Linked DNA regions of Lactiplantibacillus plantarum. Each later gene encodes a partner of the first gene's protein in a complex. Links are inferred from orthologs where the notes say so. Each region holds a gene or a part of one and is shown in the gene's direction. Other genes may lie near its edges.

Region 1 (7,818 bases):
ATTGTCTTCGGTTTAGCAATGTGGGTTCGTCTCAACTGAGTATTATTTGGTCACGACAGATTATGCTGGTCAGAGGCCGCACTCAAAGCTGAAGTGCCACCAGCGCCGGCTTGGGTAGTAACCCAGTGTGTGTTAGTGAGTTGCTTGGATCGCTGACTAGTGCGTCGCAGTTGTGGCTGGTGCGAAGTTTTTTACTGAATTGACTCACCAGATATTGCATTTTAAGACGTGGGTGCGTACAATATGTAGTGTTGCTTTTAGAGATAATCAAAATTTTGACGTGATTAAAAGGAGAGACGCCCCATGCTTGTAATGTCAGGAACAATCGGTGCCGGCAAGACGAGTTTAACGCAGTTAGTGGCTAACCACTTTGGTTCTAAAGCGTTTTACGAGTCAGTTGATGATAATCCCATTTTGCCGTTATTTTATAAGGATCCTAAGAAGTACGCCTTCTTATTACAAATCTATTTTTTAAATAAACGGTTAGACAGTATTAAATCAGCTTTTGCTAACGATCTGGACGTCTTAGACCGGTCGATTTTTGAAGATTCATTATTATTTCATTTGAATGGTGATCTTGGCCGGGCGACGAATACCGAAGTTGACATTTATGATTCATTATTAGATAACATGATGCAGGAATTGCCAGAAGCGTCTCATCAAAAGAGTCCTGATTTACTTATTCATATCAATATTTCTTTTGATACGATGCTCAAACGAATCCAAAAGCGGGGCCGTTCTTACGAACAAATTGATCAAGATCCTGATTTATATAAATATTATCAGACTTTGAATGAACGCTATGACGACTGGTACGCTAATTATGATCATAGCCCGAAGATGCAGATCGACGGGGATCAGCTGGACTTTGTCGCCGATGCGGATGCGCGTAAGGAAGTCATTCGGTTGATCGACGAAAAAGTGGCTAGTTTAGGCTAGTTGCCTTTTTAGAATCAATGTTTTATAGTAGACAGTGAATATTAAACACGGCGCGTTTTTAAGTAGACGTTCAGAGAACCGGTGGGTGGTGTGAATCGGTAGTCGAAACTCCGGCGCGACAATGTGGGCAGGTAATACTGCACGGCACGGCCGTTATCCGTTTAAGGGTGGGATTAATCATGATCCTGAACTTGGGTGGTACCGCGAATCGCAGTCTCTTCGTCCCAATTGGGAGGAGAGACTGTTTTTATTTACGATTAAAAGTGAAAAGGAGACGTCGTTATGTTAGATGTTAAAATGATTCGTCAAAATCCAGATTTTGTAAAAGAACAGCTTGGTCATCGGGGTGTTGCTGCGAGTGACATCGATGATTTATTGGCCGCTGATGAAAAGCGTCGTGAATTGATCGCCAAGAGCGAACAATTGAAGTCGACGCGTAACCAAGTTTCAGGCGAAATTTCACAGAAGAAGCGGAACAAGGAAGACGCTAGTGCCGAAATTGCAGAAATGCAAAAAGTTAGCGCCGATGTGAAGACGTTGGATGAAGAACGGCGGACAGTTGATGCCCAAGTTCAGGATATGGCTGCACATTTACCAAACATGCCCCATCCCGACGTACCAGTTAGCTTGAAAGAAGAAGATGCCGTTGAATTACGTCGAATCGGGACACCACGGCATTTTGACTTTACGCCGAAAGCACATTGGGATATCGGTGAAGATTTAGGCATCTTAGACTTTGAGCGCGGTGCTAAGGTTTCTGGTAGTCGTTTCTTATACTACGTGGGCGATGGTGCTAAACTGGAACGCGCCGTTTACAACTTTTTCTTAGACCAGCACGAAGCTGAAGGGTATACGGAAGTTTTGCCGCCATACATGGTCACTGATGAATCTATGTACGGTACCGGCCAATTTCCTAAGTTCAAGGAAGACGCTTTCCAGATTACGACGCAAGATTTGACGTTGATTCCAACGGCCGAGGTGCCATTAGTCAACTATTATCGTGATGAAGTTATTCCCGCTGAAAAATTACCAGTTTACTTTACGGCCTTATCACCAGCCTTCCGTGAAGAAGCTGGTAGTGCTGGTCGTGATACGAAAGGCTTGATTCGCTTACACCAATTCAATAAGGTTGAAATGGTTAAGTTCACGAAACCAGAAGATTCATGGGATGAATTAGAGAAGTTGACCAACAATGCCGAATCATTGCTAAAGAAACTTGGGTTACCATATCACGTTATTACGTTAACGACTGGTGACATGAGCTTCACAGCTGCCATGACACATGACTTGGAAGTTTGGTTCCCAGAACAAGACAAGTACCGGGAAATCTCGAGTTGTTCAAATTGTACTGATTTCCAAGCTCGGCGGGCGCACATTCAATATCGCGATGACGATGGCAAATTGCAATTCGTTCATACTTTGAACGGGAGTGGCTTAGCTGTCGGTCGGACCGTTGCAGCTATTTTGGAAAACTATCAAAATGAAGATGGGACGGTTACGATTCCAGATGTATTAGTTCCATATATGCACGGTAAGACGAAGATTGAAAAACAAGGTTAATTGAGATGAAGTTAGCGAACTCGCAGTGATGCGAGTTCGCTTTTTTTGCATAATTAATGAGTATTAAAGGGAACTGTCGATTTTAAAATGTGAGTGGAAATAACGGCCGAGTTGACTAAATAATTGCGGGACGGGCAGAATGTCGGGAGAACATTTCAGGCGCAAAAGGGCGAAAAAGCTGGGTTTACTGAAATTTATTCACCTTTTTTTGAAAATAGGGTTTGCTATTTTCGGCTACCGTGCTATAATATTTCTTGTCGGAAAAATATAACTTGTTTATCCAGTAAAAAGTATATTTATCCATTTATTTGAAAAAAGTTGTTGACAAGTATTCAACATGATGATAAAGTTAAATAGTTGTCAAGGCATACCAGTAAGAACTGTTTGAACCGGCAACAAGGCATGATTAACATCATGCGGGTGTGGCGGAACTGGCAGACGCGCTAGATTTAGGTTCTAGTGTCTTACGACGTGGGGGTTCGAGTCCCTTCACCCGCACATGCCGACTTAGCTCAGTTGGCAGAGCATCTCACTAGTAATGAGGAGGTCGGAGGTTCGAATCCTCTAGTCGGCATTTACAATTTAATAGCTTTATTATGCGGAAGTAGTTCAGTGGTAGAACATCACCTTGCCATGGTGGGGGTCGCGGGTTCGAATCCCGTCTTCCGCTTTTAATTTGCCGGGGTGGCGGAATTGGCAGACGCACAGGACTTAAAATCCTGCGGTTAGTGATAACCGTACCGGTTCGATCCCGGTCCTCGGCATTTTAAATAAGCACCCATAGCGCAATTGGATAGAGTGTCTGACTACGAATCAGAAGGTTGTAGGTTCGACTCCTACTGGGTGCATTAGTATCGGGAAATAGCTCAGCTTGGTAGAGCACCTGGTTTGGGACCAGGGGGTCGCAGGTTCGAATCCTGTTTTCCCGATCGTTTAACACAGTCTTAGTTAAGTGCTAAGGCTTTTTATTTAATTTTCTCGGGAAGTAGCTCAGCTTGGTAGAGCACTACGTTCGGGACGTAGGGGTCGCAGGTTCAAATCCTGTTTTCCCGATTACGGTTAAACCAACTAATCCAGTCATTTGGCTGGATTTTTTTTATGGCCTTTTTTGTAAGCAGGGGTGTTTCAACGGTCAGGGGACACTTTTGCGACGTTACTCACTAAGTCAGCCATGTGAAGAATACGGTGGTTGTGACTCATAATCCCGACAAGGCAACAGCCACTGTTAGTCATGAGCTCGGAGAAATTAGTCTCGGAACTGCTGTTCATCGTTGTGATACCAGTGCCCATCGCCTGCAATGAGGAGTGACTCAACTTGACATATTTTAAATAGGTAGTTCAATGAATATGGAGACCTAATAATTTAATCATTATGAGGTTCTAAACGGTTGAATCAATTGAAAGCAAACGTTTGGCGTGCTATGCTGTAACAACCGTTAAGCACATGCTAGTCCGCGGTTTGGGTGAAATTCTTTGCTTTTTTCCATTATCCTCGTATAATAATAGTCAATATTAGTCAAAGATAATGAAAAGGGTGAAGCACATGCAAAGTCAAAATATCTCGGATATTATTGAAAAGTATTTAAAAAGTATTTTGGCGGACTCGGAGCATGTTGAAATTCGACGGTCAGAAATTGCCGACCTTTTCAACGTGGTACCCTCACAGATTAATTATGTGATTAAGACCCGGTTTACGATCCAAAATGGTTACTTAGTTGAAAGTAAACGTGGCGGTGGTGGTTATATTCGCATTGAGAAGGTTAATTTGGTCGATGATGCTGATGTGTTGGACGCCCTCATACAGGTGATCGGCGATTCAATCACACAACGAGATGCTTATGCGGTCGTCCAAAGTTTATACGAGGACGACGTCTTAAATCGTCGAGAAGCGCAATTGATTTTAGTGGCGATTGACCACGAGACGTTAGGATTAACGGACCGGGATTTAGAAAACAGTCTGCGGGCCCGGATAATTATCGGAATCTTGAACCACTTGCGTTACGAAAGCTAAAGAAAGCGAGGAATCGCAATGGATAACTTATTTACACCTAGTGCCAAAAGTGTGCTGGTACTGGCACAGGAACAGGCCAAATATTTCAAGCATCAGGCAGTTGGTACGGAGCATTTGCTATTAGCATTGGCCATCGAAAAGAATGGAATTGCTAATAAGGTGCTACAACAATATGCCGTTAGTGAAGATGACATTCGTGAAGAAATCGAACGGTTCACTGGCTATGGGACGTTGAGCAATGTTGGCAAGGATACTTACTTGCCATATTCACCAAAGGCCAAAGAAATTTTGTCCGTTGCCGGTGATGAAGCAAAACGGCTCGGTGCCAACAAGATTGGAACGGAACATTTGTTGTTAGCGATGCTCTCTGATGAAAGTATCCTTTCCTCGCGAATTTTAATGAATTTAAACTTAGATCTAGGTCAGACGCGTAAAGTCGTTCTTCGCAAGCTAGGTGTCAGTGACGCCATGAGTAAGCGCAAGGGTAACGCGGCTAATCGCGGTGGCAAGAAGACTGAAGGAACGCCAACCTTGGATTCTCTGGCGCGCGATTTGACCCAATTAGCTAGTGAACAAGAAATGGACCCGGTAGTAGGTCGTTCCAAGGAAGTCAAACGGGTCATTCAGATCCTGTCACGGCGGACGAAGAATAATCCGGTCTTGATTGGTGAACCTGGGGTTGGGAAGACTGCAATCGCCGAAGGTCTAGCCCAAAAGATCGTGGCCGGTGATGTGCCAACTGATATGGCAGATAAGCGCTTGATGATGCTCGATATGGGATCATTAGTCGCTGGGACAAAGTATCGTGGTGAATTCGAAGACCGCCTGAAAAAAGTGATTGATGAAATTTACAACGATGGCCATGTGATCTTATTTATCGATGAATTGCATACCTTGATTGGTGCCGGTGGTGCTGAAGGGGCTATTGATGCCTCTAATATTCTGAAACCCGCACTTGCACGAGGGGAACTCCAAACGATTGGGGCAACCACTTTAAATGAGTATCAAAAGTACATTGAATCTGACGCTGCGTTGGAACGGCGTTTTGCAACGGTCATGGTCAATGAACCGACCGAAGACGAAGCCGTTGAAATCTTAGATGGACTACGGCCACGCTATGAAGAACATCATCGGGTTACGATTACGGATGAAGCTGTTGATCAAGCAGTCAAGCTATCCAGCCGGTATATCAGTGATCGTTTCTTGCCTGATAAGGCCATTGACTTGATGGATGAGGCGGCAGCTAAAGTCCGCATCGATCAGATGGATCAACCAACGAAGCTATCCAAGAACCAGGACAAGTTAGCGCAACTGCGTGAGGATAAGGAAACAGCGATCGAAGCACAAGATTTTGAACAGGCCGCTGATATTCGTAAGCAGGAGATGCAACTGAAGCAACGCCTAGATCGAATCGAAGCTGACCAAGACGCCGAAGTGACTGAGGGGGCAACACCACACTATGATTTACAAGTCACAGGTGAGGATATTGCTCAGGTCGTTGCCGAATGGACCGGGGTTCCGTTAACGCAATTGCAAAAATCTGAAAGTGAACGCTTAGTTAACTTGGAAAAGATTTTGCATGAACGGGTTGTTGGACAGCCAGAAGCCGTATCCGCAGTGGCTCGTGCTATTCGCCGTGCGCGCAGCGGGTTGAAAGATCCGAGTCGGCCAATTGGTTCCTTTATGTTCTTAGGACCAACTGGGGTTGGTAAGACGGAGCTAGCAAAAGCCTTGGCAGCAGCGATGTTCGGGTCTGAAGATAATATGATTCGGATCGACATGTCTGAATACATGGAACGCTATTCGACTAGTCGTTTGATTGGCTCGGCACCTGGTTACGTTGGTTATGACGAGGGCGGTCAGCTGACAGAGAAGGTTCGCCAGAAACCATACTCGGTCGTGCTATTTGATGAAGTTGAAAAAGCTCATCCGGACGTCTTTAACATTTTGTTACAAGTTTTGGATGACGGCTACTTGACGGATTCTAAGGGTCGGAAGGTAGACTTCAGAAATACGATTCTGATTATGACGTCGAACCTTGGGGCAACCACACTTCGTGATGAAAAATCAGTTGGTTTTGGTGCAACTGATAAGGCCAATGACTACAATGCGGTTGCTGCGACGATTCGAGCAACGTTAAAACAGACGTTCCGCCCAGAATTCTTAAACCGGATCGACGAAACAATCGTCTTCCATTCATTGAATAAGGAAGAATTACACGAAATCGTTAAGTTGATGTCACAAGAAATTGTTGATCGAGTGGCCCAACAAGGTATCAAGATCAAAATCACTCCGGCTGCCATTGACGTGGTTGCGAAGGCTGGCTTTGACCCTGAGTACGGAGCACGACCAATTCGACGGGCATTACAGACTGAAATCGAAGATCGGTTGAGTGAAGAATTATTGACCGGCGCGATCAAGGTCGATGACCAAGTTACGATTGGTGCTAGCAAGGGTACCATTACAATTAATATTAAAAACCAGCCTAAGGCAGATGGTCGTTCGACCGTTTCCTCAAAGTAGGCGCGATTAAATTAAAGATGACGCTTGAAGTGGTAGTCCACTTCAGGCGTCATCTTTTAGGTTCAATCGGTATTAAGATGCTACCCACTGAAGTGAACTGTAGGATCTGAGGCTGGTGGTTCGGTGCTGATTGGTGTAAATTATAATAGGAAATAAAGTCAAGAAAGAAGATGATAACATGGCGACACGAGCCGAACAGATGGCGAAGACGCACCAGGCGATTTTAGGCACAGCCCGGGAACTGTTTTTAAGAAATGGGTATGATGCGACAAGTACGCGCGACATTGCGAATGCGATTGGCATTACGCAGCCCGCGCTTTATCACCATTTTAAAGATAAAGAGGTCATCTTTCTGGCTGTCATTACGACGGTCGGTGCGGAAATCAAGGCTGGCATTGAAGCGATTCAAGTCCGTGCGGATTGGTCTCCGTTGGATCAATTAACAGAAGTCTCGCTATTACTAACGCATAAGCATCCGGCTGATGTCTTCACGTTAATTCATTCCAGTTTCAAAGCATTAACGCATGAACATATTCGCGAGTTGGGCGGCATATTTGTTACTGATTATGTGAAGCCGATTCAAACCGTTTTTGAGCAACCTGACATGCAACTACATGTGGGGGTCACACCACAGATGGCGACGAATTTCTATATCACCAGCTTGAGTCCATTGTTTAACAGTTTTCATCAAATCGGTGATCCTCATGCTGACGAGCGGACCCGCGTTCAAACTCTTTTAAAGATGATCTTATACGGGGTTGCGAGTGAACCAGAAAACTAATGGC
Region 2 (7,634 bases), 330 kb from region 1 along the record:
TAGCTCGTCGGGCTCATAACCCGAAGGTCGCAGGTTCAAACCCTGCTCCCGCAATTTGGTCCGTTGGTCTAGTTGGTTTAGGACGCCTGCCTGTCACGCAGGAGATCACGAGTTCGAGTCTCGTACGGACCGTTAAGTTAATAGTTCTAAATGGCTACAATGGCTCGGTAGCTCAGTCGGTAGAGCAATGGATTGAAGCTCCATGTGTCGGCGGTTCGATTCCGTCCCGCGCCATATCTGTATTCTGCGGGTATAGTTTAGTGGTAAAACCACAGCCTTCCAAGCTGTTGTCGCGAGTCCGATTCTCGTTACCCGCTTTTTTTGGGCCTATAGCTCAGCTGGTTTAGAGCGCACGCCTGATAAGCGTGAGGTCGATGGTTCAAGTCCATTTAGGCCCATTTTGGAGAAGTACTCAAGTGGCTGAAGAGGTGCCCCTGCTAAGGGTATAGATCGCGCAAGCGGTGCGAGGGTTCGAATCCCTCCTTCTCCGTTGTACCATTTAAAAATATGACCCCTTGGTCAAGTGGTTTAAGACACTGCCCTTTCACGGCAGTAACATGGGTTCGAATCCCGTAGGGGTCATTATATTATCGCGGGATGGAGCAGTCTGGTAGCTCGTCGGGCTCATAACCCGAAGGTCGCAGGTTCAAACCCTGCTCCCGCAATTGGTCCGTTGGTCTAGTTGGTTTAGGACGCCTGCCTGTCACGCAGGAGATCACGAGTTCGAGTCTCGTACGGACCGTCACAAACGTCATTCGTTGATGAATGACGTTTTTTTGTGTTTTCAGAATATTAACTGTTTGACGAGATCACCTAAAGAGGTGCGCACTGTAATCAGTAAATAGGGTGGGTGTCATTCAACAGATGGCTGATTGGGCTCACGATTGCTCAACTAAAGCTGACGGCAGATTCTTTAGGATCACACTGATCGGGACATATGTTGGTTCTGACTGCGATGTGATGTTGTGAACGAGGCTTATATATCAACTGATGAGATTTAGCAGTGTTGAGTAAAAGTAATATTCATGAAAAAAGTCGTTGCAGTTCAATCACTGCAGCGACTTGAAATATCCAATACCGGATGATTATGATTTTAATGAACGTACAAATGAATAGCGACTTTCGTGGTAGCCGTAATCTGAGGTGATGTACTTGGCAAATGGCTTGAATGAAGCGCTTCGCAGCCAAACAGCATATTCGGAGTCGCTATGCCAATTTGTGACAATCACGAAGGCTGAATTATTTTTGGACTCACGTAAGATCCAAAAATGTTTCAGCCCATCTGGCTTATTATAATCGTGTCGGAAACTACTAAACTTAGATTTAAAGACTTTTTGTTCTTCTTCCGGTAAATCAATGAAGATGAAACTTGTCATTCCATGCCAGTCAGCTGATCCTTTTGAAAGTAAAACGTCATACGTTACGGGGCTTGAAAAAACGGTTTTTTCGCCGGTTAAATCGAGTAGCATATAGCGATCTTCAGTGGCGTTGGCCTGCATTAATAACAAGTCACGATCAGCATTTTGTTGTTGGATCATGGTTAGAATTTTACGTGTCCCAAATGTTGCTGCAATCTTTCCACTCATCAATATCACTCCTTATTTATTACATCTATTATTATACGTGTTTTTCAAAATAATTGAAAATATGTTAAGTTGTTGGTTTCATTTTTTCTTGGTGCTATATTAAAATAGAAGTGGACAGAGAAATGAAGGGATGGTCAATAATGAAACTAACAGTTCTTGGTTACTATGGTGGTTATCCATACGATGGCGTGGGTACGAGTTCTTACCTGATTACAGCCGGTGATTACCATTTATTGCTCGATTGTGGGTCGGGGGCGCTAAACGCCTTAGAAGAGATTTTAGACCCCTTACAGCTCGATAGTGTGCTCCTGACTCATTATCATCACGATCATACGGCGGACGTTGGGGTCTTACAATATTACTGGCAGTTGCGTGCTGGTGAACGGAAGACGCCCGTGCTGCCGATTTACGGGCACACCGCTGATCCACTTAACTTTGGTGCCTTGACCTGGGCGAATGCCACAGAAGGTCGGGCCTATGATCCGGCTGCTGTCAATCAAATTGGGCCGTTTGATGTGAGCTTTTTACCGACTAAACATCCAGTTCCAGCCTATGCCGTTAAGTTGGTCGAGCGAGCGACGGGGCAAGAACTTGTCTTTTCCGCCGATACGGCTTATTTGCCAGAATTAGCGACTTTCGCAGCCGGGGCACAGTTATTGATGACTGATACGAATTTTGCCGCAGATAAAACTGGTAAAATGTGGCATATGACGTCGGCACAGTCTGGTAAAATTGCCAAAGATGCCCGCGTCAAAAAATTATTGCTCACACACTTGCCACAAGATGTCTCATTTACACAACTCCAACAAGAAGCACAAGCAGCCGCCGGTAATGACATTCAAGTGACAGTTGCTCAAAAGTTTTTACAATTGAATCTTGGCTAGTATGATAGGGCTTAGCAAATTATTTTGCTAAGCTTTTTCTGTCAGTTTACCGTTAATAGATTATTGATATCATAAGTCATAATTAAATTGTATACGAATTAATTAATAACAAGAATGACTATAAAAGCGGTTTATTCAATAGAAAAAATACATATATCGAATAATTGTATTTTATATTATTAGTTTTAAATAAATTAATTTTGTTAAACCTATTCACAATTAAAAGTGAGTAGCGTATAATGAATTATGTTATAAAATTGATTAACGATGCCAAGGAGGACCCAGGATGGTTATTTTATATACCGCACCAAGTTGTACCTCATGTCGCAAAGCCAAGGCTTGGTTACAGACACACGACATTGATTTTCAAGAACACAATCTGTTTACCGAACCGCTTTCAATTGAAAAAATCAAGCAGATCCTACAACTGACTGAATCAGGGACGGAAGAAATTATTTCCACTCGCTCAAAGGCCTTTCAACAACTGAACGTTGATATTAATGATTTGTCACTCAATGAATTGTTTGACATGATTACTCATGATCCTAGTCTGTTACGTCGACCAATTATGCTTGATGAGAAGCGGCTGCAAGTTGGTTACAATGAGGACGAGATTCGCCGCTTCTTGCCACGAAGAATTCGGACATTAGAATTATTACGGGCACAACAATTAGCAAATATGTGATTATCATTGGCTAGTTAGCTTAACTAATTGGCCAATTTTTGTATTTTCAGATAGATTACTTTACAATAAACTGAAATAAGTTAGAATTGTGATAGTGATTATGGCCCTTGACACTTAGAAAGGGGTGGATCTGTAATGGAGATGGAACGCATCAACGAAGATACGATTCGCGTCGTTATTGGAAATGATGATCTCAATGAACGCGGTATTCGCGTACTAGATTTACTAGGGAATCATAAGCAAATTGAAAGTTTCTTCTATAGCATCTTGGAGGAAGTTGATGTTGATCATCAATTTCAGGACAATGATGCCGTAACTTTCCAAGTATTACCAAACCGAAATGGTTTAGAATTATTTATTAGCAAAAACAGTGATAATTTACAAGATACGATTGCTAAAGCAACTCAGTCACCCGACCAATCGGATGATAGCGACTCACAAGATGATGTTTCAGATTATTTGAAGCGTAAACTGATGCAGACGGATACGAATCAGGTTGAAGATGGACAAGGTATTGCACATAATCCAACTAAGGACACTAATGATCTCGATCCGTATTTGGATGATCCTGATACACCAACTAAGGAATACGTGTTGAAATTCGATCAATTTGAGGATCTTGTTTCATTGGCACAATTATTCCGGCCAGAGGGACTCGCGTCTAACTTATTCAAGTATCGCGACCAATATTATCTAGAACTGGTTTTCTTTGTCGATCAATCATCAACGGCCACTATCAAAGATGATGTCGCAGTAGCCTTGGAATATGCCCATTTAGCTAATATTTCAGCTGACGTACTACTTGAACATGGTGAAAAGATCATGTCTAATGCTGCTTTGGAAACCATCCGGCACTATTTTAAATAGCAGTTAATTGCCTCAACATAACGTTTATTCGTAATGTTAAGGCTTTTTTGTATCCACGGATAAACAATCTGCCTGCCGGACGCTTTGCCAAAAGACGGGTGCTGCTCGGGGTCAATAAATGATGATGGGTTTGCGTGAGAATTGGCTTTAATGACGTAATTAGTTGTTGAAGGGAGGGACCATCATGTTGATCGCGATGGATGCCCAGCATCAACTCGTTAATGCGGCGACGGCTGATCGCCAAATAGAATATTACTGTCCAGAATGTGTGCAGCCGGTGCGATTGAAACGGGGGGCAGTGATCGTGCCACATTTTGCCCACGTCCATGCCACGGATTGTGATGCTTTCTCTGAAGGGGAAACAACGGAACATCTTCGTGGTAAACAACAATTAGCGACCTGGTTCGCTGCCAGTGGTTATACGGTGCGCTTAGAGGCTGGTTTGCCAGAGATACATCAGCGCCCGGATATCTTGGTTCGACGAGGTACAGCGCAACCACTCGCGTTAGAATTTCAGTGTTCACCCTTGTCAGTGGAGCGACTCGCAGCTCGGACGCAGGGCTATCGTCAGCATGGCTATCAAGTGTTATGGTTGTTGGGACGCCCCTATCAGCGACAATTGCACCTCAATAGCAAGGCTTTGAAGTTTTTGCAGTACCAGCAACGGTGGGGCCTGTTTCTACTTTTTTTGGACACTCAAAGTACTAGTGTTCGTTTATTGCATCACGTCTTGACATTGGATACGGAACCGCTGACCTATCAAACGATTCGACTGGATACGCGCAGCCAGTCGGTGTTACGTTTTCGCCAATTGGCTCCTAAAATTAACACCCCAACTTTGCCGGACACGCATTTACGGCATTATTATCAACAGTTAATGTTGGCACGGCTTCGACATCAACGTGGTTTTGATGCGTTACAAGTGGCTTGCTATCAACGCGGAGGAACGATTGTCCAGTTACCGACGTGGACGATGCCCACTGTGCCGCAACTACCGCTGTTATCGGTACCATATCTGGTCTGGCACGCCCACGTCTTTTTTGCACTGCGGCAACAGTCCGGACGGCTTACTGGGCCACAATTAGAGGCATTGATCTGGGCCCAATTACGGCCATTACTTGCCCGGCGTGCCTGCCTGCAAGCACGAGGCACGTTAATACAACAACTGATAACGACCATGATTACGATGCTTAGCGAGCAGCAAGTGATAAACTGGCAGAAAACTGAGTGGCATGTGAATTCCGGCCAGCTTCGATGGCGCAAACATTGATTCCGGAACAGATGCTACCGCGATAGGCGCAATCTGTGGTAATCTAGTGCTATATTGAAATAATTGGAGGAATTTGCATGGTAGCAACCAAACAATTGCCGACCCGTTCGGCCGTTCCTGAAGAACTGACGTGGGATTTGACGCCCATTTATGCAGATCAGGCCGCGTATGAGGCGGATATTGCACAAGTCAAAGCTGCAATCCCCACCGTCACTGCGCTTAAAGAAACGTTTACAAGCTCGGCCGACACGGTGCTGGCTGGCATCCAGGCTGTTTTAGCGCTGTATCGTCGGTTAGAGAAAGTGGCGGTATACGCAAGTCTGAAAAGTGACCAGGATACTGGCAATAGTACCAATGCGGCTTTAGACGATCAAGCTAGTAGTTTGACTGCCAAGGTATCCGCAGCGACTGCCTGGTTCGAACCAGCAATCTTGGAATTAACGCCGGGCGAATTGGATACGTACCTTGATGAAAACGTCGATTTACGTGATTATCGGCATTTGTTGGATACGATCCGGTTGCAAAAGGGACACGTTCTGTCTGAAAGCGAAGAAGCTTTACTCGCAGGCGCTAGTGATATTTTTGGTGCTTCTGCGAAAACTTTTGGTGTACTGAATAACGCTGACTTTCAATTTCCAACGGTAAAGGATGACGACGGCAACCCTGTCAAATTGTCACAAGGAATTTATGGGGTGTTACTTGAGTCCGTTCATCCGGCTGTTCGGCGAGAGGCGTTTGAAGCACTGTATAAAGTATACGGCCAGTTCCGGCGAACACTTGCTTCGACTTTAGCTAGCCAAGTCAAGGTACACAATTTTGTTGCCCAGGCTCATCATTATCCAGATGCGCGGACGGCAGCACTTGCTGCCAATCAGATTCCGACGGCGGTTTACGATTCTTTAGTCACGTCCGTTGACAAGCATTTGGACTTATTGCACCGGTATGTTGCGTTACGGAAACAACTGCTCGGAGTTGATCAGTTGCATATGTATGATATGTACACGCCATTGGCACCCAAGCCGACGACCAACTATTCCTACCAGCAGGCTCAAGCAACTGCTTTACAAGCGCTCAAAATTTTGGGCTCTGATTATCTCAAACACGTCAAAACAGCGTTTGCTTCACGGTGGATTGATGTGGTGGAAAATCAAGGCAAACGTAGCGGGGCGTATTCGTCAGGAATGTATGATACCGCGCCATACATGCTGTTGAACTGGCAGGATAATATTGATAATTTATATACGTTGGTGCACGAAATGGGACACAGTATGCACTCTTACTTCACGACACATCATCAGCCTTATCAGTATGGTGACTATTCAATTTTCGTGGCGGAAATTGCTTCAACGACTAATGAAAACTTGTTGACGAACTATTTCTTAGCGACTGAACAAGATCCAAAAATGCGGGCGTATGTCTTGAATTACTACTTAGATGGATTTAAAGGCACCGTTTTCCGGCAGACGCAATTTGCTGAGTTTGAACAGTGGCTTCATGAGCAAGATCAAGAAGGTCAGGCTTTGACTGCCGATCGCTTGTCAAAACATTATTTGCAGTTGAACCAACGCTACTATGGTGACGCCGTCGTCAGTGATCCGCAAATTGCCGACGAATGGTCCCGTATCCCGCATTTTTATTACAATTATTATGTTTATCAGTATGCCACGGGTTTTGCAGCGGCCTCAACGTTGGCTGACCGTATTAGTACGCAACAGACAGATGCTGTTGCGGATTATCTCGGTTACTTGAAAGCTGGTTCATCTGCTTTCCCAATCGATGTCATGCACCGAGCTGGAGTTGATATGACCAAGCCTGATTATCTTGATGCAGCTTTCGAGGTATTTGAAGAACGATTAAATGAATTTGAACAGTTGGTCACCCAAGATTAACCAGTTATAAAAGCAAGCACAATGAGCGTCAGGATGTTCGGTCCCGACGCTTATTTTACACCTGACCCGCTTATCAGTTAGGGTGTTAGCTGCCGAGTCCAGAAGGCTTATTCTGGCAGCTATAAAAGGTAAATACAGTCAAAAGCACCCGGCGAAAATGATCGTCGGGTGCTTTTGACTGGTAGGACCAGTTGAATAATTGCAATTACTGGAATTATAAAACGTGTAATTGTGCGTTGGCAAGGCTAGCACAGCTGGCATTGGTTGCCCGAGTTGCATCTTGAAAAGGATCCAGATTGCCATTGACTAAGTCAAAAAGAGTCGTGTAATTAAAATGTTCTAGCAAGACACCATAATCATATTGGTCGCAATCAAAAACGACGGCCGACGATGCTTCGGTAATGTTCATTTCAGATGCAAGCCGCTGATCAGCATGAAAGGCCTGTTTCGCCA

The links.
Region 2: the proteins of E5260_RS11275 (region 1) and E5260_RS09515 are in contact, whole or in part, in a solved structure (PDB 3PXG), measured with the Bacillus subtilis proteins. The link is inferred for Lactiplantibacillus plantarum from one-to-one orthologs.

The regions. Positions count from the first base shown.
Region 1 is NZ_CP039121.1:2,380,066-2,387,883, reverse strand. Bases 4,139-7,280 are described here. They hold E5260_RS11275 (ATP-dependent Clp protease ATP-binding subunit), read left to right. Parts: upstream 4,139-4,528; coding sequence 4,529-7,033; downstream 7,034-7,280. Other genes in these bases: E5260_RS11270 (TetR/AcrR family transcriptional regulator), read left to right, coding at 7,212-7,280; E5260_RS11280 (CtsR family transcriptional regulator), read left to right, coding at 4,139-4,510. In the rest of the region: E5260_RS11325 (deoxynucleoside kinase), read left to right, coding at 304-939; serS (serine--tRNA ligase), read left to right, coding at 1,222-2,499; more of E5260_RS11280, read left to right, coding at 4,043-4,138; more of E5260_RS11270, read left to right, coding at 7,281-7,814. UniProt on the Bacillus subtilis protein: Competence gene repressor; required for cell growth at high temperature. Negative regulator of comK expression. May interact with MecA to negatively regulate comK.
Region 2 is NZ_CP039121.1:2,050,677-2,058,310, reverse strand. What follows is about bases 2,199-5,156. They hold E5260_RS09515 (adaptor protein MecA), read left to right. Parts: upstream 2,199-3,290; coding sequence 3,291-4,022; downstream 4,023-5,156. Other genes in these bases: E5260_RS09510 (competence protein CoiA), read left to right, coding at 4,207-5,156; spxA (transcriptional regulator SpxA), read left to right, coding at 2,757-3,155; E5260_RS09525 (MBL fold metallo-hydrolase), read left to right, coding at 2,199-2,470. Outside these bases: E5260_RS09530 (antibiotic biosynthesis monooxygenase), read right to left, coding at 1,086-1,586; more of E5260_RS09525, read left to right, coding at 1,727-2,198; more of E5260_RS09510, read left to right, coding at 5,157-5,292; pepF (oligoendopeptidase F), read left to right, coding at 5,370-7,181; E5260_RS09500 (DsbA family protein), read right to left, coding at 7,396-7,634. UniProt on the Bacillus subtilis protein: Enables the recognition and targeting of unfolded and aggregated proteins to the ClpC protease or to other proteins involved in proteolysis. Acts negatively in the development of competence by binding ComK and recruiting it to the ClpCP protease.